DNA from 3 places in the Streptomyces sp. NBC_00210 genome. Region 2 is predicted to be linked to each of the others. Evidence: riboswitches for the same ligand, from Rfam matches in the RefSeq annotation. Region 2 holds a riboswitch; each other region holds the start of a gene.

Region 1 (7,491 bases), 2.3 Mb from region 2:
GGCACCGAATCGGGGTCGAGCTCGCGCAGCGAGAAGACGACGTCGACCAGGTCCTCGTCGCTCTCACCCATGCCCGCGATCAGCCCGGAGCAGGCGGAAAGCCCCGCGGCCTGCGCCTGGTGCACGGTGTCCACCCGGTCCGCATAGGTGTGGGTGGTGGTGATGTCCCCGTATGTCCCCTCGGACGTATTGAGGTTGTGGTTGTACGCGTCCGCGCCCGCGGCCCGCAGCCGCTCCGCCTGCCCGCCCGAGAGCAGCCCGAGACAGGCACAGACCTCGACGCCCTCGTTCTGCTCCTTGATCGCCTCGATCGTCTTCGAGACCCGGTCGACGTCCCGGTCGGTGGGACCGCGGCCGCTCGCGACCAGACAGACCCGCTTCGCGCCGCCCGCGACACCCGCGGCGGCCGCCTGCGAGGCCTCGTCCGGCTTCAGCCAGGTGTACTTGAGGATCTCGGCCTTGGAGCCGAGCCGCTGCGAGCAGTACGAGCAGTCCTCGGGGCACAGCCCCGACTTCAGATTGACGAGATAGTTCAGTTTCACCCGCCGCCCGAACCACTGGCGGCGCACCTTGCCGGCCGCCGCAACCACTTCGAGCAGTTCGTCGTCGGAGGTCGCCAGCACGGCGAGCGCTTCTTCACGGGTCGGCAGCTCGCGCCGCAACCCCTTCTCCACCAGGGTGTTCAGCAGGTCCATGGCGCCGATCCTGACGTACGGCACACGCCGCGGCCAAGGAGGAACCACACAAGAGACCGTGTTTGAGGTGTGTGCATGGCCACATCCGTTCCTCGAGTGACCCCGGTTAGGGTCTGTGAGCTGCCTACAAAAGGACCGGATCACCATGCCCCAGGATCCTTTCGACTGGATCGACGACGAGTCGCGCCGCCGCGAGCGCGCGGGCCTCGTGCGTACGCTCCGGCCGCGCACCGCCGAGTCCGAGCTGCTGGATCTCGCCAGCAACGACTATCTGGGCCTCACCCGCCGTCCTGAGATCACCGGCGCCGCGGCCGAAGCGGCCCGCCGCTGGGGCGCCGGGGCCACCGGCTCCCGGCTGGTCACGGGCAGCACCGCGCTGCACGCCGAGCTCGAGCAGGAACTCGCCGCCTTCTGCGGCTTCGAGGCCGCCCTGGTGCTGTCCTCCGGCTATGCCGCGAATCTTGCCGCGGTGACCGCGCTGAGCGGCCGCGGCTCACTGATCGTCTCCGACGCGGGCAACCATGCCTCCATCGTCGACGGCTGCCGGCTCTCGCGCGCCGAGACCGCGATCGTGCCGCACGCCGATGTGGAAGCCGTACGCAAGACGCTCGACGCGCACCCCGGGCGGCGGGCCCTCGCGGTCACCGACTCGGTCTTCTCGGTGGACGGCGACGCCGCGCCGCTGGCGGGTCTCGCTCAGGCGTGCGGAGAGCACGGCGCGGCGCTGCTCGTCGATGACGCGCACGGTCTTGGCGTGCTGGGCGACGGCGGCCGCGGAGCGCTGAACGCCGCGGGCATCGCGGGCGCCGCCGGCGTCGTCGCCACGCTCACCCTTTCCAAGTCCCTGGGCAGCCAGGGTGGGGCGGTACTGGGCCCCGCCCGGGTGATCGAGCACTTGGTCAACACCGCCCGCACCTTCATCTTCGACACGGGCCTGGCTCCCGCCGCCGCGGGAGCCGCGCTGGCGAGCCTGCGGCTGCTGCGCCGCGAGCCCGCGCTGGCCGACCGTGCCCGTACCGTCGCGGCGACGCTGCACCGCCGTCTCACGGACGAGGGTCTGACCGCTGCGCGACCCGACGCGGCCGTGGTGTCCGTACGGGCGCCGTCGCCGGAGGCCGCCCTGGGGTGGGCCGCGGACTGCCGGGACGCCGGACTTGTCGTCGGCTGTTTCCGCCCGCCGTCGGTGCCGGACGGCATCTCCCGGATCAGGCTCACCGCACGCGCCGACCTCACCGATCAGCAGATCGACCAGGCGATCGCCACGATCACCGGGGCCGCGCCGGTCAATTGACCGTCAGGCAGTGGTCAGTTGACGGCCTCCTCGCGGATGGCCGTCAGGAAGCTGCTCCAGGCTCCCGGCGAGAAACGCAGGGCGTGCCGCCGGATGTTCTTTGAGTCGCGTACCGCGAGCGAGTCGTCGGGCAGCCGGGCCGCCTCGACGCAGTTGTTCATCCCCGTGCTGCGGCTGCTGCGCCGCCACCGTAATGCGTCGTGCGTGAGGCAATCGGACATGGAGGGTGCCTCCCTATGCGCCGTCACTGATCCGGGCGATGAGATCCAATGAGTCCGCTGGTGACAGTGCGCGCGCCTGCACCGCTTGGAAGGCGGCGCCGTACACCTCAAGGTCTTCTTTCCGCTCGAGGTAGAGGCTACTCGTCAAATGGTCGAGAACAACCACATCCAGATCAGAAATGTTCGGAAAGGAGAAGATAACGAAAGGAGTGGTGAGTCCTGCATAGCCGCCGACCGAGAACGGCAGTACCTGGAGGTGCACATGGGGCAGTTGTGCCGTCTCCGCGAGCGTACGCAGCTGCTCCCGCATCACCCGGCCGCCTCCCACCTCGCGTCGTAGCGCCGCCTCGTCGAGCACCGCGCTCAGCTCCAGGGGCCTGTCGCCCCACAGCACCGACTGGCGCGTGATCCGCACGTCCACCAGCGAGTTGACGGTCGCCGCGGACAACTCCTCCAGGGCCGCCCGGGTCACCGCACGGGCGTAGTCCGGCGTCTGCAGCAGTCCGGGCACGACCGAGGTCTCCAGGGTGCGGGCCGCGCAGGCGTGGGCCTCCAGACTGATGAAGTCCCGGTAGTCGGGCGGGATCAGCCCGCGGTACGCATGCCACCAGCCGCTGCCCGAGCCGTCGGCCGCGTCCGCCAAGGTTTGAAGCAGCACGCGCAGTTGAGGGTCGGCGACTTCGTAGACATCCAGCAGCAGCGTCACATCCGCGACCTTGACTCCGCTCACGCCGGTCTCGATGCGGCTCACCTTCGACTGGTGCCAGCCGGCCAGTCCGCCGGCGTCCCGGCTGGTGAGACCGGCGTCCAGGCGCAACCTCCGCAGCTCCTCGGCGAGCTTGCGACGGCGCACCGCGGGGACGTGCCGCATCTTGTGCTCCTTTCCGGCTGGATCAATGCGAGAGTGTGCCGTCCAAATACGGTCTCGCGTAGCAGAGTTCACCGCTTTGAGCGACAGATATATGCATATCTTGGTGGATCCTCGCCACCGACGGCGTGTTAAGTGGCACTCTGGCGCGAAGCACAATCCGTGGCCGTCCTCGCAATTCCGCTACGAGTCGGAGCCCGGCCCCGGTGGGAAAGGGACAGCTTCGCCATGGCAGATCACCAAGAAGCATCCGTTACTCTGCCGAGCGATCCCGCCTCGGTCTCCGCGGCCCGGCGGTACGCCACACATGTCATCTCCGAATGGGGCCTGCCGGTTGAGACCGAGGCCGTCGACACCGTCCGGCTGATCGTCTCCGAACTCGCCACCAACGCCGTCCAGCACACCTTCGGCCAGTCGCCGACCTTCACCGTGGACCTTCGTCTGGAGCGGGACGAGGAACTGCGCATCGGCGTGACCGACAGCCACCCGCGCTGGCCGCAGCGGCTGCCTGCCGCCGTCCGCCAGGACAATGGCCGCGGAATGGTCATCATCCGCAGCCTGACCGCGGAGTGCGGCGGACACCTCACCGTCACTCCGACTCCGGACGGCGGCAAGACCGTCTGGATCGCCCTGCCGTGGACCGTACCTGTACAGAGCTGATCACGGCGTCGGCCGGTCGAGGACCGGCAGAGAGCCGATGATCCTTTGCCGGCCTGGCGTTCTCGGCCCGGCCGATCGAGACGGGTGAGACGCGGTCGGCCGGCCCGGCGCTTTTGGTCCGGCCGTCAGTTTCCCGCGCGGCCGAACGCACCCCGCAGCAGCGCCCGCAGCGACTCGGCCGCCGGGCCCGACACCTCGCCACGGTGCGCCACCGAGATCGTCCGCCGGAACCCCGCCGACTCCAACTGACGTACGCCCAGCGGTGTCGCGGCCATCGAGGCGACCATCTCCGGTACCACCGCCACCCCGAGCCCCGCGCTGACCAGCGCGCACACCAGCGCATAGCCGGGTGACTCGCACACCACGGCGGGACTCGCCCCGGCCCGTGCCAGGGCTGACTCCACACCCTTTCGGGACGGGTGCGAGGGAGCGCTGCTGATCAGCGGCTGCCCGGCAAGTTCGGCCACCGGCAGCCGGCCCGAGCCGCCCGCCAGCGCATGGCCGGGGGCCGTCACCAGTACCAACTCCTCGACCAGCAGGGGCTCCAGGATCACACCGGCGGGCGGCGGTGCGGGCTCGGCCGGTTCGTACGCATGCGTGAGCGCCAGATCCACCTCGCCGGCCGCCACCGCCAGGACCCCGTCCGGTGGTTCGTACTCCGCGACGGTGAGCTCCACATCAGGATGAGCCCTGCGGAAGGCGCTCAGCACCGGGGGCAGCAGATGGACGCCGACGGTGGTGAAGGTGCCGACCCGCAGCCGCCCTCCGGAGAGCCCGGACAGCCGGGACAGCTCATGACGCGCCCGGTCCATCTCGTCCAGCACCCGGCGGGCCCGCGCTGCCAGCAGCTCGCCCGCGGCCGTCAGCCGCGCCCCGCGATGGTGCCGCACCAGCAGTACCGCGCCGGCCTCGCGCTCCAGCTTGGCCAGCTGCTGGGAGAGCGCGGGCGCGGTGTAGCCCAGGCGGGCGGCCGCGCGGGTGATCGAACCGGCCTCGGCGACCGCCACCAGGGCCGCCAGCCGTGTCGGGTCGTACATGCCACTCCCTCTCCGCCAGGCTTAAGCATCACTTTAGGCAGACCCAGAAGATTGTAAGTACACGTTAAGCCCTGCGACGGGCCACGATGGTCGGCATGGACGCACAGCTGCTTGCCTTCACCGGGGTCGCCGCGGGCATGGTCGCCATGCCGGGCGCGGACTTCACCGTCGTCGTACGCAATGCGCTCGCCTCCCGGCGCACGGGCGTGGCCTGCGCCGTCGGTGTGGCCGGGGGGCTGCTCGTGCACACCGCGCTGGCAGTCGCGGGACTCGCCGCCGTCCTGGTCGCGGTCCCGGTGCTGTACCGCACGCTTCAGATCGCCGGTGGAGCGTATGTGCTGTACCTGGGTGTACGGGCGGTGCGCTCGGCCCTGCGTCCGGCGCTCGCCGTGCCGGATCCGGCGGGCGAAGCGGCCGACGGCATGGGCCGCAGTCTGCGGCAGGGGTTCCTCACCAACGTCCTCAACCCGAAGGCGCCGGTCCTGTTCCTCAGCCTGCTCCCGCAGTTTGTGCCGGACGGTGCGCCGGTGCTGCCGCGGACTCTGCTGCTGGCCACGATCGTCGTCGTCCTGGCTCTGCTCTGGTTCCCCGCGGTGGCGCTGCTGGTGGACCGTCTGGGGCAGTGGCTGCGTCGGCCGCGCACCACGCGCGCCGTGGAAGGCGTCACCGGCGGGGCGCTCACGGCGCTCGGCGTGACTCTGCTGGCCGAGCCGCTGGCGCACTGACGCCGGGGCGCCGGGTGCCGACTGGCGGGTGCCAGGCGCCGGGCGCCGGGTGCGGACCCGCCGCGGTCCCGGTACGCCGACCGCCGGTGATGAGCGGCGATCGGCGCACCATCAGTCAACGGGCCGTCAGCGCACCCGGCCGTACCACACGCTCTTGCTCCAGATCTTTTCCAGTTTCACCCAGGAGCCGGTCTTCGGCGAGTGCCAGATCTTGTTGCGGCCGGCGTAGATCCCCACGTGGTAGACGCTGCTGCCGGAGTGGAAGAAGACCAGGTCTCCCTGCTGCCGGGAGGACGCCGAGATGTGGCGGGTCTTGTTGTACTGCTGCTGGGCCGTACGTGGGAGCTTCTTGCCCGCCTTCTTGTACGAATAGAGCGTCAGCCCTGAGCAGTCGAACCGGCGCGGACCCGAGGCGCCGTACTTGTACGGTGCGCCCTTCTTGGAGGCGGCCACCTGAAGTGCCTTGCTCGCGTGGGTCGTAGCCGCGTATGCCTCGGAGGCTCCCCCCGGAGCCAGCAGCGAGCCGCCGACGGCGGCGAGGGTCAGGGCCGATACGGCGCCCGCCCGGCCCATCAGAAACGGGACATGAATCTGCGCAGTCATGCGCAACCCTTCGTCAGCCGCCTGTGAAGGATGACCTGTCGGGTTCGGACGGACGAAGATGCCCGGCCGCGGCTGCGGCTTCACCCCAAGGGACTGCCGACCTTCCGGCTGCCCCGTCGTGCTTGGGTCCTCCACTCCTGCCGATGCACTCCTGTCGACCAGTCATCCGGGTGCGGCGGCAGGACTCGGCGTCCGCCCGGACCGCCCCGCCGCGGTGGCGGGGGCTTGTCGTCCCAGGGATCTTGACCCAACTCATGCCGGATTTCCGAACTGAAACGGCAGTTTGTGAGCTTTACCACCACTCACCTGTTCGGGTGGACAGGGCAGTTTCGAGGGGCGGCAGGGGACGCCCGAGGACCCTTGCACCAGCGGCGGAACAAGTCATTCCGCCAAATCGGTAGCCGTGCCGCGCAAGTTGTCCGTAGGGCTTCGGGGGACAGTGATTACATCGAATGGGGGAGCGTGACCAGTACCCTGATGGCCGTAGACGGAAGAGGTGAGTTCGTCAACTGAGCGTTACGGGCGGCATCGTCACCCGGTGCGCCCGGCGTTCGCCGTCGAGGGCCCTGAGTGCCTCGGTCAGCGTCGTCGCATGGATCTCGCTCTCGCCGCGCATGTGCATCAGCGTCAGGGCGTCCTTGAGCGCATTGGCCCGGCCGACCAGCGCCTGTGCGGCGCGGAGCGCACCATAGGTGTGCGTTCCGCGCGCCGGGTTGATCCGCCCCAGCAGATCGAGCACTTCGAGGTAGCTGTCGATGAGTTCGCCCTCGGCGCGGGTCAGCGCGGGCAGCGGCGGCAGTTCGGGCGGCAGCACGGGGTGCTCACCTCGAACCGTGGGACGACAATGACGTCTTGCGGTTCTTGATCACATGGTCCACCAGCCCGTACCTCTTGGCCTCGACGGCGTCGAAGATCGTGTCGCGCTCCAGGTCGGCGGCGATCCGCTGGGAGGTCTGGCCGGTGTGGCGCACGAGCATCCGTGCGAGTTGGTCACGCAGCCGGAGCAACTCCTGCGCCTGGATCTCCAGATCGGAGGGTTGGCCCTGCAACGGCTCCTCGAACGCGGGCTGCTGGACGACGATCCGCGAGCCGGGCAGCGCCATCCGCTTGCCGGGGGCGCCGGCGGCGAGCAGCAGGGCGGCGGTCGACGCGGCCTGTCCGAGACACGTCGTCTCCACGTCGCAGGTGACCACCTGCATCGTGTCGTAGATCGCGGACATGGCGCTCAGTGAGCCGCCGGGGGAGTTGATGTAGAGGGAGATGTCTCGGTCGGGGGCGGTGTACTCGAGATGCAGGAACTGCGCGATCACATCGTTCGCGGCGGTGTCGTCGACGACGGTGCCCAGGAAGATGATCCGCTCGTCGAACAGCTTCGAGTACGGATCGAGGCT
Region 2 (7,491 bases):
TAGAACTCCTCGCGCGGCGACTCCATCGCGCCGAGCGAGACGACCTCACGCTTCAGGAACATCGCCAGCGTCCAGTCCGCGAAGACCCGGATCTTGCGGTTCCAGGTCGGCATCGCCATGCCGTGGTAGCCACGGTGCATGTACCACGCCAGGCGGCCCTTGAGCTTGATCTTCACCTTGCCCATGACGATCATCGCGACGCCCTTGTGCAGGCCGAGACCGGCCACCGCACCCTTGTTGGCGTGGCTGTACTCCTTCTGCGGGAAGCCCCGCATACCGGAGATGACGTTGTCGCCGAGGACCCGCGCCTGACGCAGCGCGTGCTGGGCGTTCGGCGGGCACCAGGCGTTCTCGACGCCGGCCTTGCGCGCCGCCATGTCCGGAACCTGCGCGTTGTCGCCCGCGGCCCAGATGTAGTCGGTGCCCTGGACCTGAAGCGTCGTCGCGGTGTCGACGTGGCCCCGCGGGCCCAGCGGCAGGCCGTAGCGCGCCAGCGCCGGGTTCGGCTTCACACCGGCCGTCCACACGATGGTGTTGGAGTCGACCTCGAGGCCGTTCTTCAGCACCACGTGGCCGTCCACGCAGGAGTCCATCGACGTCGACAGGTAGATCTCGATGCCGCGGCCCTCGAGGTGCTCCTTGCCGTACTTACCCAGCTTCGGGCCCACCTCGGGAAGGATCTTGTCCGCCGCGTCGACCAGGATGAAGCGCATGTCCTCGCGCTTGACGCTCGCGTAGTACTTGGCCGCGTCGCGCGCCAGGTCCTCCACCTCGCCGATGGTCTCCGCGCCGGCGAAGCCGCCACCCACGAAGACGAAGGTGAGCGCCTTGCGGCGGACGTCCTCATCCGTCGTGGAGTCGGCCTTGTCGAGCTGCTCGAGCACGTGGTTGCGCAGGCCGATGGCCTCCTCGATGCCCTTCATACCGATGCCCTGTTCGGCGAGGCCGGGGATCGGGAAGGTGCGGGAGACCGCGCCGAGCGCCACAATCAGGTAGTCGAAGGGCAGCTCGTACGCCTCGCCGACCAGCGGCGATATCGTCGCGACCTTGCGGTCCTGATCGATGGTGGTGACGCGGCCGGTGAGCACCTCCGCCTTCGGCAGCACGCGTCGCAGCGGGACGACGACATGCCGAGGCGAGATGCTGCCGGCGGCAGCTTCGGGGAGGAAGGGCTGGTACGTCATGTACGAGCGCGGGTCGACGACCGTGACGGTCGCCTCGCCATAACGCATCTTCTTCAGAATGCGTCGAGCTGCGTACAGGCCTACGTACCCACCGCCTACAACGAGGATCCTGGGACGCTCCGTGGTGCTCATGGCATCGAGTATCCACCCCCCTCGGAGGGGGTGCTCGTGAGCCCCTTCACAAGCTAATGACCCACCTCTGCTACACTGCGCGGCCCACGTGACCGAGGTCATGGCGTCGCAGGGGAACCACGGTATAAGGGCGGACGTTGTTCACCCCTCGTGAGCTGCCCCGACGCGGCCGCCCCGACGTGGACCACCGGCCCGCCCCGCATCCCCGCAAAGCGTCCCGCGCCGCCCGCAATACGCGCCCGAGGGCCTCATCGACAGGCCGGAGGGGCCTTTCACCTCTCTTAGCCGCCCTTCAGGGCCCCATCAGGGCACTTTTCCTTGTGAAGAACTTCACGAAGTTCGTTCCAGGACCGGCTCTACGCGATCGACGAGGCGATCCCGTCCAGGATGTCGTGCTCGCTGACAACCACTTCCCGCGCCCCGGTCCGCTCCATGATCGCGAGCAGTACGAGCGCCCCGGCGCCGATGACATCCACCCGTCCGGGGTGCATCACGGAGATCCGCGTGCGCTCCTCATGGGTGGACTTCAGCAGCGCCTCGGTGACGTCCCGTACCTGCTCGTAGGAGATCCGCGAATGGTGGATCGCCGCCGAGTCGTACGCGTCGAGGCCCAGCGCGATGCCGGCCACCGTCGTCACCGAACCGGCCAGGCCGACCAGCATGCGGGCCTCGCGCAGCGGGACGCTCTCCTCCGCCAGGTCGAGCGCCGCCTCGATGTCCGTACGGACGGCCGCGATCTGCTCCCCCGTCGCCGGGTCGCTGAGCGTGTGCCGCTCGGTCAGCCGTACACAGCCGATGTCGACCGACCGCGCGGCCTGCACATGTTCCTCGCCGACGACGAACTCCGTCGAGCCGCCGCCGATGTCGACCACCAGGCGCTCCTCATGGCCCGGCAGCCCCCCGGTGGCACCGATGAAGGAGAACTCCGCCTCCTGGTCCCCAGTGATCACCTCGGGCTCCACGCCCAGGATGTCGAGCACGCCACGCACGAAGTCGTCGCGGTTCTCGGCGTCGCGCGACGCGGAAGTGGCCACGAAGCGGAGCCTCTCGGCGCCGTACTCCTTGATCAGTGCGGCGTACTCGCGGCATGCGGCGAACGTCCGATCCAGTGCCTCGGGCGCGAGCCGGCCGGTCTTGTCGACGCCCTGCCCGAGCCTGACGATGATCATCCGCCGTTCCAGGTCGGCCAGTTCACCGCTCTCCTGGTCCACGTCGGCGATCAGCAGCCGGATGGAGTTCGTACCGCAGTCGATGGCGGCGACCCTGGTCACTTCTTGTCCTCCTCTTCACAAGGGCTCACACAGGGGCCCTTGCTCCACCACTGAGGCAGCATCGCGATCGCCTCGTCGCCCAGCGGATTGACGCCGGGCCCGGCCGCGAGCGAGTGCCCGACCAGCACGTGCAGGCACTTCACGCGGTCGGGCATGCCGCCCGCGCTGGGGAAGCCCTCCAGCACCTCGATCGCGTCACGGCGCGCGATGTAGTCCTCGTGCGCCGCGCGGTACGCGGCCGCCAGCTCCGGGTCGGTGGCGAGGCGCTCGGTCATCTCCTTCATCACGCCGTTCGCCTCCAGCGTGCCGATCGCCGACGCGGCCCGCGGGCAGGTCAGGTAGTACAGCGTCGGGAAGGGCGTGCCGTCGGGCAGCCGGGGCGCGGTCTCGACGACATCCGGCTGTCCGCACGGGCAGCGGTGCGCGATGGCGCGCAGTCCGCGCGGCGGGCGGCCGAGCTGCTCCTTGAACGCGGCGATGTCCACGTCGGTGGGCTCGGTCGGTGCAGTGGTGGGAGGAGGGGTTTCCATGCCTGCGTCTGTCTTCTCGTTCGGTTCGTGATCGGGCGGCCCGGCGGGTCCGCTGCCGTGCGGTACGGCTGGGGCCCCGGGCCCCATGATTGCTGTGCCGCGCTAGCGGCGCGTGTCGGCGTTGTCGACGCCGTCCCAGACGTTCGAGTACCAGGGACGGTCGGCCGCCCCCTCTTCGGTGCGGCGCTTCTCGGCGGCGTCGGGGTCGATCATGGTGTAGCCGGTCTCGCCCGGCAGCACCAGATGCAGATGCTCGCGGGCGAGACGCTGGATGTACTTGTCGTCCTGAAGGCGCGCCTTCTCGTCCCGGAGCCGTTCGACCTGCTGCCGGGCGTCCGCCATCCGGCGCTCCTGGTCGCTTATGTCGGCACGCTGGGACACGTACTGCCGCATCGGATAGGCAAGCGCGACGACCAGCGAGCAGACCACCAGTGCCAGAAAGGCCGCGCGGCCGGTGAGCCGGGAGCGGCGGTCCTGGCGGCGGCTCTGCGAACGGTAGACGCGCGCGGCGGTCTGCTCGCCGAGCAGCCGCAGCCGTGTCGCGGTGGAGAACCGGTCCTGGTCCCCTTTGCGTGCCATGATCTCGCCTCCCCGTTACGCGCGTACGTCCCCGGACACGGTACGGGACCGCGACCGGGGACGTATGCAGGCGGGAGCCTCAGCCTCTTACGGGCGTCAGCGCCCTGCGGGCCTCAGCCCCTTGCGGGCGTCAAGCACCCTACGGGCCTCAGCCCTTGAAGCGCGGGAACGCCGAGCGGCCCGCGTACACCGCCGCGTCGTCGAGGATCTCCTCGATGCGCAGCAGCTGGTTGTACTTGGCGACGCGCTCGGAGCGGGCCGGGGCGCCGGTCTTGATCTGGCCGCAGTTGGTGGCGACGGCGAGGTCGGCGATGGTGACGTCCTCGGTCTCGCCGGAGCGGTGGGACATCATGCACTTGAAGCCGTTGCGCTGGGCAAGCTCCACGGCGTCCAGGGTCTCAGTCAGCGAGCCGATCTGGTTGACCTTGACGAGCAGAGCGTTCGCGGCGCCGTCCTCGATACCGCGGGCCAGGCGCTCCGGGTTGGTGACGAAGAGGTCGTCGCCGACGATCTGGACCTTGGTGCCCAGCTTGTCGGTGAGGACCTTCCAGCCGGCCCAGTCGTCCTCGAAGAGCGGGTCCTCGATGGAGACGAGCGGGTAGGCCGCCACGAGCTCCTCGTAGTACTCGGTCATCTCGGCGGCCGAGCGGGACTTGCCCTCGAACTCGTACAGGCCGTCCTTGTAGAACTCGGACGCGGCGACGTCGAGCGCCAGCGCGATGTCCTTGCCCGGGGCGTAACCGGCCTGCTTGATGGCCTCGAGGATGAGGTCGAGGGCGGCGCGGTTGGAGTCCAGGTTCGGCGCGAAGCCGCCCTCGTCGCCGAGGCCGGTGGACAGGCCCTTGGTCTTCAGAACGGACTTGAGGGTGTGGTAGACCTCGGCGCCCCAGCGCAGCGCCTCGGAGAAGGACTCGGCGCCGATCGGCGCGATCATGAACTCCTGGATGTCCACGTTGGAGTCGGCGTGCGAGCCGCCGTTCAGGATGTTCATCATCGGAACGGGCAGCAGGTGCGCGTTCGGGCCGCCGAGGTAGCGGAAGAGCGGCAGGTCGGAGGCCTCGGAGGCAGCGTGCGCGACGGCGAGGGAGACGCCGAGGATGGCGTTGGCGCCGAGGGAGGACTTGTCCGGAGTGGCGTCCAGGTCGAACATCGCCTGGTCGATCAGGCGCTGCTCGGTGGCGTCGTAGCCGACGAGCTCCGGGCCGATCTGCTCGATGACGGCGAGGACAGCCTTCTCGACGCCCTTGCCCTGGTAGCGGTTCTGGTCACCGTCGCGGAGCTCAAGAGCCTCGAACGCACCGGTGGAGGCGCCGGACGGAACAGCAGCACGACCCGTGCTGCCGTCGTCGAGGCCAACCTCGACCTCGACCGTGGGGTTGCCTCGGGAGTCCAGGATTTCCCGGGCTACGACGACGTCGATGGACGGCACGAGCATCTCCTTCTGGGATGTGACGCTTGAAGTGCAGGGTCTCTTTGGCCTTGCGACATGAGCCTAACCGGCTCCAGGGCCCTGGCCGGCCGATGCCCGCCCGCTGGGACAAAAAAGGACCTCAAGGCTCGCGACAGCGGACAAAGGGGTACGAGGTCTACCAGCGGGTAACAGCCTGCGGCGGCTGACGGGGGCGGCAGACAGAACCCCGGCCCGGCGCGTTCGGGGGAAAACGCGCCGGGCCGGGGTGGCTGGGGGGACGGGGGTCCGCCGCTTCCGGTGGGCCGCCGGGTCCACCGGAATCCGCGGGCCGGATGTCCGGTCCCGGACAACTGATGGCAGAAGTCCGGGGGCTGGGCCGGCTCAGACGGAGCTGCCGGGCCAGGGTCCTCGGGTCAGCTCAGGTGGAGCTGCTGGCCCGGGTAGATCACATCGGCGTCGCTGATGATGTCCTTGTTCAGGTCGAACAGCTTCTTCCAGCCGCCCTTGACCTTCTCGGTCTGCGCGATCTTGCTGAGCGTGTCGCCGGCCTTGACCTTGTACTCGCCGTCGCCCTTCTTGACGCCCTTGGCCGTGGCGGCGGGCTTCGGGGCGGCGGGGCGCGCGGAGCGGGTGGTGGGGGCCTCGGCGCGCTTCGGGGCGGGCTTCGCCTGCTGCGTGGTGCCGGAGTCGGCGGAGCCGCCGTCGTACGCGGCGTTGGACAGGCCCACGCCGCAGTTCGGCCATGCGCCCTTGCCCTGGCCCGCGAGGACCTTCTCGGCGACGGCTATCTGCTGCTCCTTGGAGGCCAGATCGGCGCGCGAGGCGTAGGCGGTGCCACCGTAGGCGGCCCAGGTGGAGCTGGTGAACTGCAGGCCGCCGTAGAAGCCGTTGCCGGTGTTGATGGACCAGTTGCCGCCGGACTCGCACTGGGCGACCTGGTCCCACTCGGCGGCGGTGGCGGCGGAGGCCGAGGTCGCGCCCAGCAGCGGGACGGCGGCACCGGTGACACCGGCGAGCGTGGCGATGCGAGTGGTCTTCGACGGGCGGCGGTGCTTGCCCTTGCTGGAAAACAGCATGGAACGTCTCCTCACCGACGCCTACGAGGTGAGCTGTCGGGTTCGGGCCTGTGAGTTGCCCGGTCGTGCGTCCTAGCGCGACTTCACCCCTAGCCGGTTGGTGACCACCTCTCAGTGGCCGGGGCCGGCGCTTACCTTGGGTCCCCCGCTCCTGCCTTCGGCGCTCTACGCGACGACTACTCCCCCCGACCGACGGCAGGATTCGGCGTGACGGTCAGTGGTGCCCGCGATGGCGAGCGGTCAGACCGTAGACACACCTCTCCCCGATGTTCAAAAGATGAACATCGGGGAGAAATCGCCCATCTCGCCTCTCCGGTAACACTCGTTTCCGCAGGTAGCGGGCGGAATGAGCGATTCCGCCCGACGAGTCATGCCAGTTGGGACAAAGAGACTCATGTCTCACTTGCGCAGACTCGGACATAAGCCCGCGAACTGCCGTTACTTCGCGCCCAGATCGAGGCTCTGGCCAGGAAGGATGAGGTCGGGGTCGTCGCCGACGGTCTGCCGGTTCGCCTCGTAGAGCGCGGTCCAGCCGCCGGACAGCTTCTCCTTGTTGACGATCGCGGACAGGCTGTCGCCGGCCTGGACGGTGTACTCGCCCGGCGGGACGTCCGAAGTGTCACCCTTGTCCGCTTCGGCGCGTGTCGGGCCGTCACTTCGCGAGGCATGACGTCCCGCTTCGCGCGTGTTGTCCGCATTGCCCGGCTCGGTCTCCTCCGGGGCGGACTCGCCGCGGTGCTTGCCGCTACCGCTGTCGACGCCCGCGTCCGCGCTCGGGGTGGCATCGGGGGTCGTCGGCTCCGTCGCGTCCGCGGACGGCTCGGCGGACGGCTCGGCAGGCGACTCCGCAGCCTCGGACGGCCCGGTCGACTTCGCCGACGCGTCCGGCTCGTCCGGCACATCCTTCGCCGCCGGGGCGCTCTGCCCGGGCAGGGGCAGGACGCCCGGGTCGACGCCGGTCGCGGCGCCGTCGTTCTGCAGCCCCGCGATCGCCGCACAGCCGGGCCAGGCCGCCGGACCCTGCGCCTCCAGGACCTTCTCCGCAACCGCGATCTGCTGAGAGCGGCTGGCGAGGTCGGCGCGGGCCGCGTACGCGGTGCCGCCGAAGCTCTGCCAGGTCTCCTGCGAGAACTGCAGCCCGCCGTAGAAGCCGTTGCCGAGGTCGGCCATCCACATGCCGCCGCTCTCGCACTCCGCGACCCGGTCCCACATGGAGGCGTCGGCGGCGGAGGCCGAGCCGGCACCGAGAAGGGGGATCGCGATGGCCGATCCGGTCACACCTGCCGCGACAACGATGGCCGGAGCCTG
Region 3 (7,491 bases), 4.0 Mb from region 2:
AAGTCGACGGCATTGGGCTCGACGAGCTCGTCGGGGGCTGCGGAGTCGCCGAGTCGGTGCTGGTCGCGCTCGACCGGGCGGGTGTGGGGTACGCGGGAACGCGTGTCAGCGTGCAGGGACTTGGCACGATGGGCGGCGCGACCGCGCGCTTCCTCGCCCGGGCCGGACTGAAGATCGTCGCCGTCGCCGACATCAAGGGCACGGTCGCCAGTCCGGACGGCCTCGACGTCGAGGCGCTGCTGGCGGCGCGTGACTCGTTCGGCACGATCGACCGTACGGCGCTGCGGCCGCAGGACCTGGAGCTGCCGGGCGACGCCTGGCTGTCCGTCGACGCGGAGGTGCTGGTGCCGGCCGCCGTCTCGTACGCGGTGGACACCGCCAACCAGGCGCAGATCACGGCCCGCTGGATCGTCGAGGCGGCCAACATGCCGGTGCTGCCGGACGCGGAGGAACTGCTCGCACGGCGAGGCATCACCGTACTGCCGGATGTCGTGGTCAACTCCGGTACGAACGCCTGGTGGTGGTGGACCCTGTTCGGGGACATCGAGGCAGATGCGGACGAGGCGTTTGCGCACACCCGTCGCTCGATGCGGGCGCTGGTCGACCAGATGCTCACGCGCGCGCAGGCGGACGGGACGACTCCGCGGGCCGCGGCGCATGCGATCGTCGCCGACCGGCTGCCGGTCATCGCCGAGCACTTCGGCTGGTACGGATGACGGCTTCGCTCGACGCCCTGTGCGCCCTGACGGGGAGGGCCCGCCGCACGGTCCCCTCGACCGGTACCAGCGCGGTGGAGGAACACGAACTGGCGGAGCTGGTGAAGGCGAACGGGGCGCGGCTGCTCGACCCCAACTGCATGGGCGTCGTCGATACGACCAGTGAACTGCGGCTCAGCTGGGGCGAGTTCCCGGCGGGCGGGGTCGGCCTGGTCTCGCAGAGCGGCAACCTCGCGCTGGAGATCGGCCGCCTGCTGGCGCTTGCCGGGCAGGGATTCTCCCACTTCGTCTCCCTCGGCAACCAGCGGGACTGCCCACGGTGTGCGGACGGCGTCCAAGATCGGCTGTGTAGGGTGAGAAGGTGGCAAGAGTCCGGTTGAACGTGGCAGAGCGGCGCGAGGAGCTGCTCAGTGCTGCCGTCGAGCAGATCGAGGAACGCGGAGTGGCGGCGGTGCGCATCGCCGACGTCGCCTCGGCGCTCGGGGTGAGCAATGCCCTGGTCCTCTACCACTTCTCGACCAAGGAGAAGCTCGTCGCGGCCGCTTTCGCCCACGCCGCCGACGGCGATCTCGCCCATCTGCGCAAACTGCTGGGCCGGCGCACCTCCGCGCTGCGCCGCCTGCGGGCAGCGGTCCGCTGGTACGCGCCGACGGGCACGGCCAAGGGCTGGCGGCTGTGGATCGAGGGCTGGGCGGCCGCGCTGCGCGAGCCCGCGCTGCGGGAGGTGGCCCGCGATCTCGACCAGCAGTGGAAGGCCGCTTTGACGGAAGTCATCGCGGAAGGCGCCGCGGCGGGCGAGTTCCCCTGCGAGGACCCGGCGGCAACGGCCTGGCGGCTGACGGCGTTTCTGGACGGGCTCGCCGTGCAGATGACCTCGTACGCGGGCTCGCTCTCGCGCGCCGCGATGCTGGAGTGGACCGACGAAGCGCTCGCCCGTGAGCTGGGTGTGGAGCGCGAAGCCCTGACCGCCGCCGCACGCTGAACCCCGAGCGGTCATACTGGGCAACTGTGTCGCACCAGTCGCAGCAACAGCAGACCGATCAACTCCCTTACAACGCACACGATGTACTGGTCGTCGGTGGCAGCGGCGTGGACACGGTCGTCCGCGTGGAATCGCTGCCCGTCCCGCTCGCGGACTCCGTCGGCGTCGGCCCGATCCGCGAATGGCCCGGCCACACCGGCGGCAATGTGGCCCTGGGCTGCCGGGCACTCGGACTGAATGTCACCCTGCTCGACTACGTCGGCGACGACTGGCCGGGTCGGCAGGTCCGGGAACGGCTCGCGGCCGGCGGGGTGGCCTTCGAGCCGCTGCTCTCCCCGGCCGGGACCCGGCGCGCGGTCAATCTCGTCGACCCCGCCGGCCGCCGGATGTCCTTCTACGACGGCCGCGATCCGGCGGACCTGCGGATGCCACGCGAGGTCTACCTCCCCCATCTGCGGCGGGCCCGCCATGTCCATCTCTCGATCGTGAACTTCGCCCGGTTCCTCTACGACGACATCGAGGAGCTGGGCACCCCGGTCTCCACCGATCTGCACGACTGGGACGGACTGGCCGACCACCAACGGGAGTTCGCGCTCCGCTCGGACCTGGTCTTCCTCAGCGCGGCGGGCGCGGGTGAGCGGATCGCGTCGGTGATGCGCGAGATCCTGCGCGACGGACGGGCCCAGGCGGTGATAGCGACGGCGGGCGCCGGGGGCTCGTATCTCCTCACCCGTGAGGGCGGCAGCACACCGCGCCCCGTCCCCGGGGCGGTGCCGCCGGCTCCGGTGGTGGACTCCAACGGTGCGGGCGACGCGTATGTCTGCGGCTTCCTCTACGGGCGGCTGGCAGGCCGGGACCTGGAGGACTGCGCCCGGCTCGGCGCGCTGGCGGGCGCCCATGCCTGTACGGGCGAGGGCAGCACGGCGCTGATCAGCGCGGCTGAACTCCACTCGGACCGAGTCTGAAGAGCGGCCGGGGTCGCGGGTGCGTCACGGCACCCGCACCCGGCACCGCTACAGAGGCAGCAGATTGGGGCGCTTGGCCTCGACATGGTCGCCGGAGCTCTCGCCGCGCAGTCGCCGCCCGATCCATGGCACCAGATGCGTGCGCGCCCACTGGATGTCGTCCCGGCGCACCTCGAGCGGGCCGCGCGGCGGCTGCGGCGGCCACGGCTGGTCCGGGTCGGCGGGCACTTCGATGCCGAGCACCTGGGCGGCGCGCAGCGCGACCCTGGTGTGTCCCTCGGGCGACAGATGCAGCCGGTCGGCGTCCCAAGCCCGCCTGTCCTGCACGGACTTGAGCGACCAGAGGTCCAGTACGGGGCAGTCGTATCGGTCGGCGATGGCCCGGACATGCGCGGTGTACGTGGCGATCTTGCCGCGCAGATGGCGCAGCACCGGCACGTCGCGCGTGTCGAAGCCGGTGGTCACCATGACCGTGCCGACAGCTCCGGTGAGCTCGGCGACGGCCCGCTCGAAGCGCTCGGCCACGTCGTCTGGGTCGGTGCCCGGCCGGATGATGTCATTGCCGCCGGCGCAGAACGTCACGAGATCCGGGGCGAGTTCCTTCGCCCTCGGCACCTGTTCCGCCACGATCTGGTCGAGGAGACGGCCGCGTACGGCGAGATTGGCGTACCTGAAGGCGTGTTCCGGCATCCGGTCGCCGAGCAGGACCGCGAACCGGTCCGCCCAGCCGACGTACGTCCCGTCGGGGCCCGGGTCTCCGACGCCCTCGGTGAAGCTGTCACCGATAGCCGCGTACGACCCGAATGCGCCACTGTTCTTGTCTCTCGAATCGTCTGCCACGAGTCCATATCTTTCCCTTACGGGTGTGACTTACGCGACCGTAAGGAGGGGTTGACGAGGGGTGATCTATGCCACCGGTCAAGTTTCGCCCAACCCGGAATACGCCGAATCCCCTCGCGCCGCTGGGGGATTCGGCGCGAGGGGATCGGCTGGACCGGTGGATCAGATCGAGACACCGTGCTGGCGCAGGTACGCCAGCGGGTCGACGTCCGAGCCGTAGTTCGGGCCGGTACGGATCTCGAAGTGCAGGTGCGGACCGGTGGAGTTGCCGGTGGAGCCGGACAGACCGATCTGCTGGCCGCCGCTCACGCTCTGGCCGGCGGAGACGGCGAGCGAGGAGAGGTGGCCGTACTGCGAGTAGCTGCCGTCGCCGTGCTGGATGACGACCTCGTTGCCGTACGCGCCGCCCCAGCCCGCGGAGACCACGGTGCCCGGACCGACGGCCTTGACGGTGGTGCCGGTGGAGGCGGCGAAGTCGACACCGGTGTGGTAGCCGCTGGACCACATGGAGCCGGCGAGGTGGTACGGAGTGATCACGGTCGCGCCGCTGACCGGTGCCGTGAAGCCGGAGCCGCTGGTCTGCGAGGCGCTCGCCGAGTCACCGGAGGAGGACTGCACGGAGGCCTTCGAGGCGGAGTCCTGAGCGTCGGAGGAGGACTTCGCCTTGCGCTCAGGGCGCGGCTTCGACTCGTCGTGAGCCTTCGCCTTCGACTTCCCGCCGAGGGTGAGCTTGAGGCCCGGGTGGATCAGCGAGGGGTTGTCGCCGACCTGCTTGCGGTTGTCCTCGTACAGCTTCTTCCAGCCGCCGCGGACATGGTGCTCGTCGGCGATCTTGGAGAGATAGTCACCGGCGACGACGCGGTAGGTGGTGAGGGCGGCCTGCTTCTTGGCCACCGGGGCCGCGGCGGCGGTCGTCGGCACCTGCGAGGTGGCGGCGGTCACCGCCGTGTGGGAGGTCGCTGCGGGCGCGGTCTGGCCGGCCGCATGGGCGCCGGCGGCGCCCATCAGCGGAAGGGCGATGGCGGCGCCACCCGTACCGGCGGCGACGACTCCGCGGGTGATCGGGCTGGTCCTGGGACGGCGGTGCTTACCCTTTCCGGGCATGGCGCATTCCTCTCCGGCGCCTGCGAGGTGAGCTGTCGGGTTCGGGCTGGAGATGCCCGGTCGCGCAAAATGCACGACTTAACCCCAAGCCGTCCCGGATGTCCGGAATCGGCATACTTCCTGGGTCCCCCGCTCCTGCCACGCGTGGGTGGGTTTCGAATTCCGGGCGGCGGCAGGATTAGGCGGTCCGTCCGGATTGACGGTGACGCTAAACGAGCCGGATCAAAAGGAACAAGCCACTGCTTTCGCCGATCATGGGCCACCGCGGCATCAAGGGGAAATTTCCCGTCACCCTCCGTGGACCCGGGAACCGCAACTCTCCGACCGGTAAGGGATTTCACACCCCGCACGCCGCCACAGACCGTCACGAATATGATCCTGCTCACGCGTCGTGACCCATCTCCTTTACAGTCGGGGCACGTTATATCTAATCGTCCAATTCGGACAGAAGCGTCATTTAATGACGATGGCTCTCACTTACGTCCACATTCCCGCCTTTTTGGCCGGAGGAATTCCACCGCGCTACCTCTGGCCAGTCCCGCCGCGAGTCGCCTCAGCGGCGGCGCAGCCTGATCACGGTGGCGTCCAGGTCGCCCTTCAGTCCGGTGTGCAGTCCGTGGTGCAGCAGCACGGCCCCGCGGTGTACGGCGCCGGTGTCCACGCACTCGTAGCCGGCCGCCGGGTCGATGCCGCGCAGCCGCAGCCGCGGCGGCTGCTCTCCGTAGTGCTGAGCCTGCAGCCAGGCGAGTACGACGGTCTCGTCGCCGCGGACGTACTGCACGGCGCTGAGCCCGCCCTCGGGCGGCTTGAGCCGGTACAGCTCGCCGTGCTGCACCAGCGGCCGGATCTGCTTGTAGAGCTCCACCCAGCCACGCGCCTCGGCAAGCTCCTCCTCGCTCCACTCGGTGAGGTCACCGCCGACCCCGAGCACACCGGCCATCGCGCTGACGAAGCGGAGGCGGAGCGTGCTGACGCGGCCGTTGAGCTGGACATTGGGGCTGTCGGTGACCCAGGCCGCCATGACCCGCGCGGGGTGCAGCTGGGTGAAGCCCTGCTGGATCGCGAGCCGGTCCAGCGGATCGGTGTTGTCCGAGGTCCACACCTGGTCGGTGCGGGAGAGGATCCCGAGGTCGATCCGGCCGCCGCCGCCCGAGCAGGACTCGAAAGCGACGGACGGATGCGCGGCGCGCAGCCGGTCGAGAAGTGCGTACAGCGCGTGCACATGCTCGACCCACAGCCTCTGCGGGTACGGTTCGCCGGGCCAGCCCGCGTCCGTGAAGCAGCGGTTGAAGTCCCATTTCACATAGTCGACGGGCGCGCTCGAGAGCAGCCCGTCCAGCTGGTCCCAGAGGTACTCCTGTACGTCCTCGCGGGCGAGGTTCAGCACAAGCTGGTTGCGGAACTCGGTCCTGACGCGGCCGGGGTGGTGCTGTACCCAGTCGGGGTGCGCGCGGTAGAGATCGCTGTCCGCGTTGACCATCTCCGGCTCGACCCAGATCCCGAACTGCATCCCCAGCGCGTGCACTTCGTCGGCGAGCGGCCCCAGTCCACGGGGAAAGCGTTCGGCGTTGGGGGTCCAGTCGCCGAGTCCTGCGCGGTCGCTGGTGCGCTGCCCGAACCAGGCGTCGTCCACGACGAACAGCTCGATGCCCATGGCGGCGGCCCGCTGGGCGAGCTCGCGCTGCTGCTGCTCGGAGATGTCGAAGCCGGTGGCTTCCCAGGAGTTGTAGAGGACCGGGCGGTCCCTCGCTGCGTCGGGGACGATGTGCGCCAGCTGCCAGGCGTGCCAGGCGCGGCTGGCTCCGCCGAATCCGCCGTCGCTGAACAGCCCGGCGAAGACGGGCGAGGTGTACGACGCGCCGGGTGCGAGCCGCAGCAGTCCTGAGTCGTCGTAGCCCGCGCCGCCGGTGATCTGCACCAGTCCGTCGGGCAGCTGCTGTACGCAGATCCGCCACGATCCGGACCAGCCGAGCGCGCAGCCGTAGACCTCACCCTGCTCCTCGGTGGCCCCTTCCGCATCGAGTGCGACCCACGGCAGGTGCTGGTGCCCGGTGTGGCCGCGGCGGCTGCTCAGCACCTTCTCGCCATAGGTGAGCTCGGAGCGCACGAGCAGCGACTCGGCCGCCCAGCGGCCGTGCAGTTGGCTGAGCCGCCAGCGCTCGCGCTGCGGCAGCGTCCAGACGGCGGCGTCGGCCCGCAGCAGCTCCAGGCCGGGCCCCTCACCCATATGAGTGACGGTCACCCAGCGCTCGATGACATCGGAGTCGTCACGCATGCGGTGGTGGAGTGTGAGGCCGAGGCCGTGCACGGCGTCGCTGAAGCGGAGCCGCAGTTCGTCGCCGTCCAGAGCGGCGTCGGCGAAGGTCCACTCGGTGCCGCGCACCTCGGGTGTCCGGACGGAGAGCGCCGGGCGGACGAAGCGCGGACCGCCTTCGACCGGGTATTCCTCGTGCCCGTCGAGCTGAGACTCGAACGGCCAGTACGGGGGCGGGCCCTGGGCCGCGAGTGCCTCCGCGTCGGCGGTCGAGATCCGCGGCCCCCAGTGGATATGGACCAGTTCGTCATCATCGGTCAGGTGCAGTGCATAACTGCTCGCGGGTCCGGAGAGGACCCATGTACGACCCTTGCCAACACACTCGATCATCCCGACCCCTCAGATCCTCACAGGTCCGCACAGGCCCGCACATCATCCGACGGGAGGCTCCGCCTGTGCAACGCTCTTGCGGAGACGGCCGAGATGATTGCCTGATGAACCAGTGTCGTATCGTCGGGATCGCGCCCTCGTCGGCGACCAGCGCCGACGGCAGTGACTTCAGGAGCCCTTGGTGACGCAGCAGCTGCCGCAGGTCCCGTCGACAGAGCCCCCACTGTCCGGAGTGCGCAA

The links. A riboswitch is a leader RNA that binds a small molecule or an ion and turns the genes downstream of it on or off. The one in region 2 is predicted to bind cyclic di-AMP.
Region 1: linked by a shared signal. The riboswitch ahead of OG729_RS34055 (C40 family peptidase) and the one ahead of OG729_RS23460 (transglycosylase family protein) in region 2 are both predicted to bind cyclic di-AMP.
Region 3: linked by a shared signal. The riboswitch ahead of OG729_RS05270 (peptidoglycan DD-metalloendopeptidase family protein) and the one ahead of OG729_RS23460 (transglycosylase family protein) in region 2 are both predicted to bind cyclic di-AMP.

The regions. Positions count from the first base shown of each region.
Region 1 covers NZ_CP108120.1:7,508,781-7,516,271, forward strand. The annotation lists gene bioB (biotin synthase BioB) at 1-695, opposite strand, end outside; gene OG729_RS34025 (8-amino-7-oxononanoate synthase) at 841-1,986, shown strand; gene OG729_RS34030 (DUF397 domain-containing protein) at 2,001-2,207, opposite strand; gene OG729_RS34035 (helix-turn-helix transcriptional regulator) at 2,221-3,078, opposite strand; gene OG729_RS34040 (ATP-binding protein) at 3,304-3,735, shown strand; gene OG729_RS34045 (LysR family transcriptional regulator) at 3,861-4,772, opposite strand; gene OG729_RS34050 (LysE family translocator) at 4,868-5,497, shown strand; gene OG729_RS34055 (C40 family peptidase) at 5,624-6,100, opposite strand; cyclic di-AMP (ydaO/yuaA leader) riboswitch at 6,104-6,288, opposite strand; gene OG729_RS34060 (hypothetical protein) at 6,606-6,914, opposite strand; gene OG729_RS34065 (ATP-dependent Clp protease proteolytic subunit) at 6,922-7,491, opposite strand, start outside.
Region 2 covers NZ_CP108120.1:5,167,028-5,174,518, reverse strand. The annotation lists gene OG729_RS23485 (NAD(P)/FAD-dependent oxidoreductase) at 1-1,316, opposite strand, end outside; gene OG729_RS23480 (exopolyphosphatase) at 1,673-2,587, opposite strand; gene OG729_RS23475 (DUF501 domain-containing protein) at 2,584-3,117, opposite strand; gene OG729_RS23470 (septum formation initiator family protein) at 3,220-3,696, opposite strand; gene eno (phosphopyruvate hydratase) at 3,845-5,131, opposite strand; gene OG729_RS23460 (transglycosylase family protein) at 5,521-6,183, opposite strand; cyclic di-AMP (ydaO/yuaA leader) riboswitch at 6,187-6,356, opposite strand; gene OG729_RS23455 (transglycosylase family protein) at 6,622-7,491, opposite strand, start outside.
Region 3 covers NZ_CP108120.1:1,159,510-1,167,000, forward strand. The annotation lists gene OG729_RS05245 (Glu/Leu/Phe/Val dehydrogenase dimerization domain-containing protein) at 1-716, shown strand, start outside; gene OG729_RS05250 (hypothetical protein) at 713-1,096, shown strand; gene OG729_RS05255 (TetR/AcrR family transcriptional regulator) at 1,078-1,698, shown strand; gene OG729_RS05260 (carbohydrate kinase family protein) at 1,785-2,663, shown strand; gene OG729_RS05265 (SGNH/GDSL hydrolase family protein) at 2,712-3,503, opposite strand; gene OG729_RS05270 (peptidoglycan DD-metalloendopeptidase family protein) at 3,666-4,607, opposite strand; cyclic di-AMP (ydaO/yuaA leader) riboswitch at 4,612-4,768, opposite strand; gene OG729_RS05275 (alpha-galactosidase) at 5,161-7,251, opposite strand; gene OG729_RS05280 (tyrosine-protein phosphatase) at 7,433-7,491, shown strand, end outside.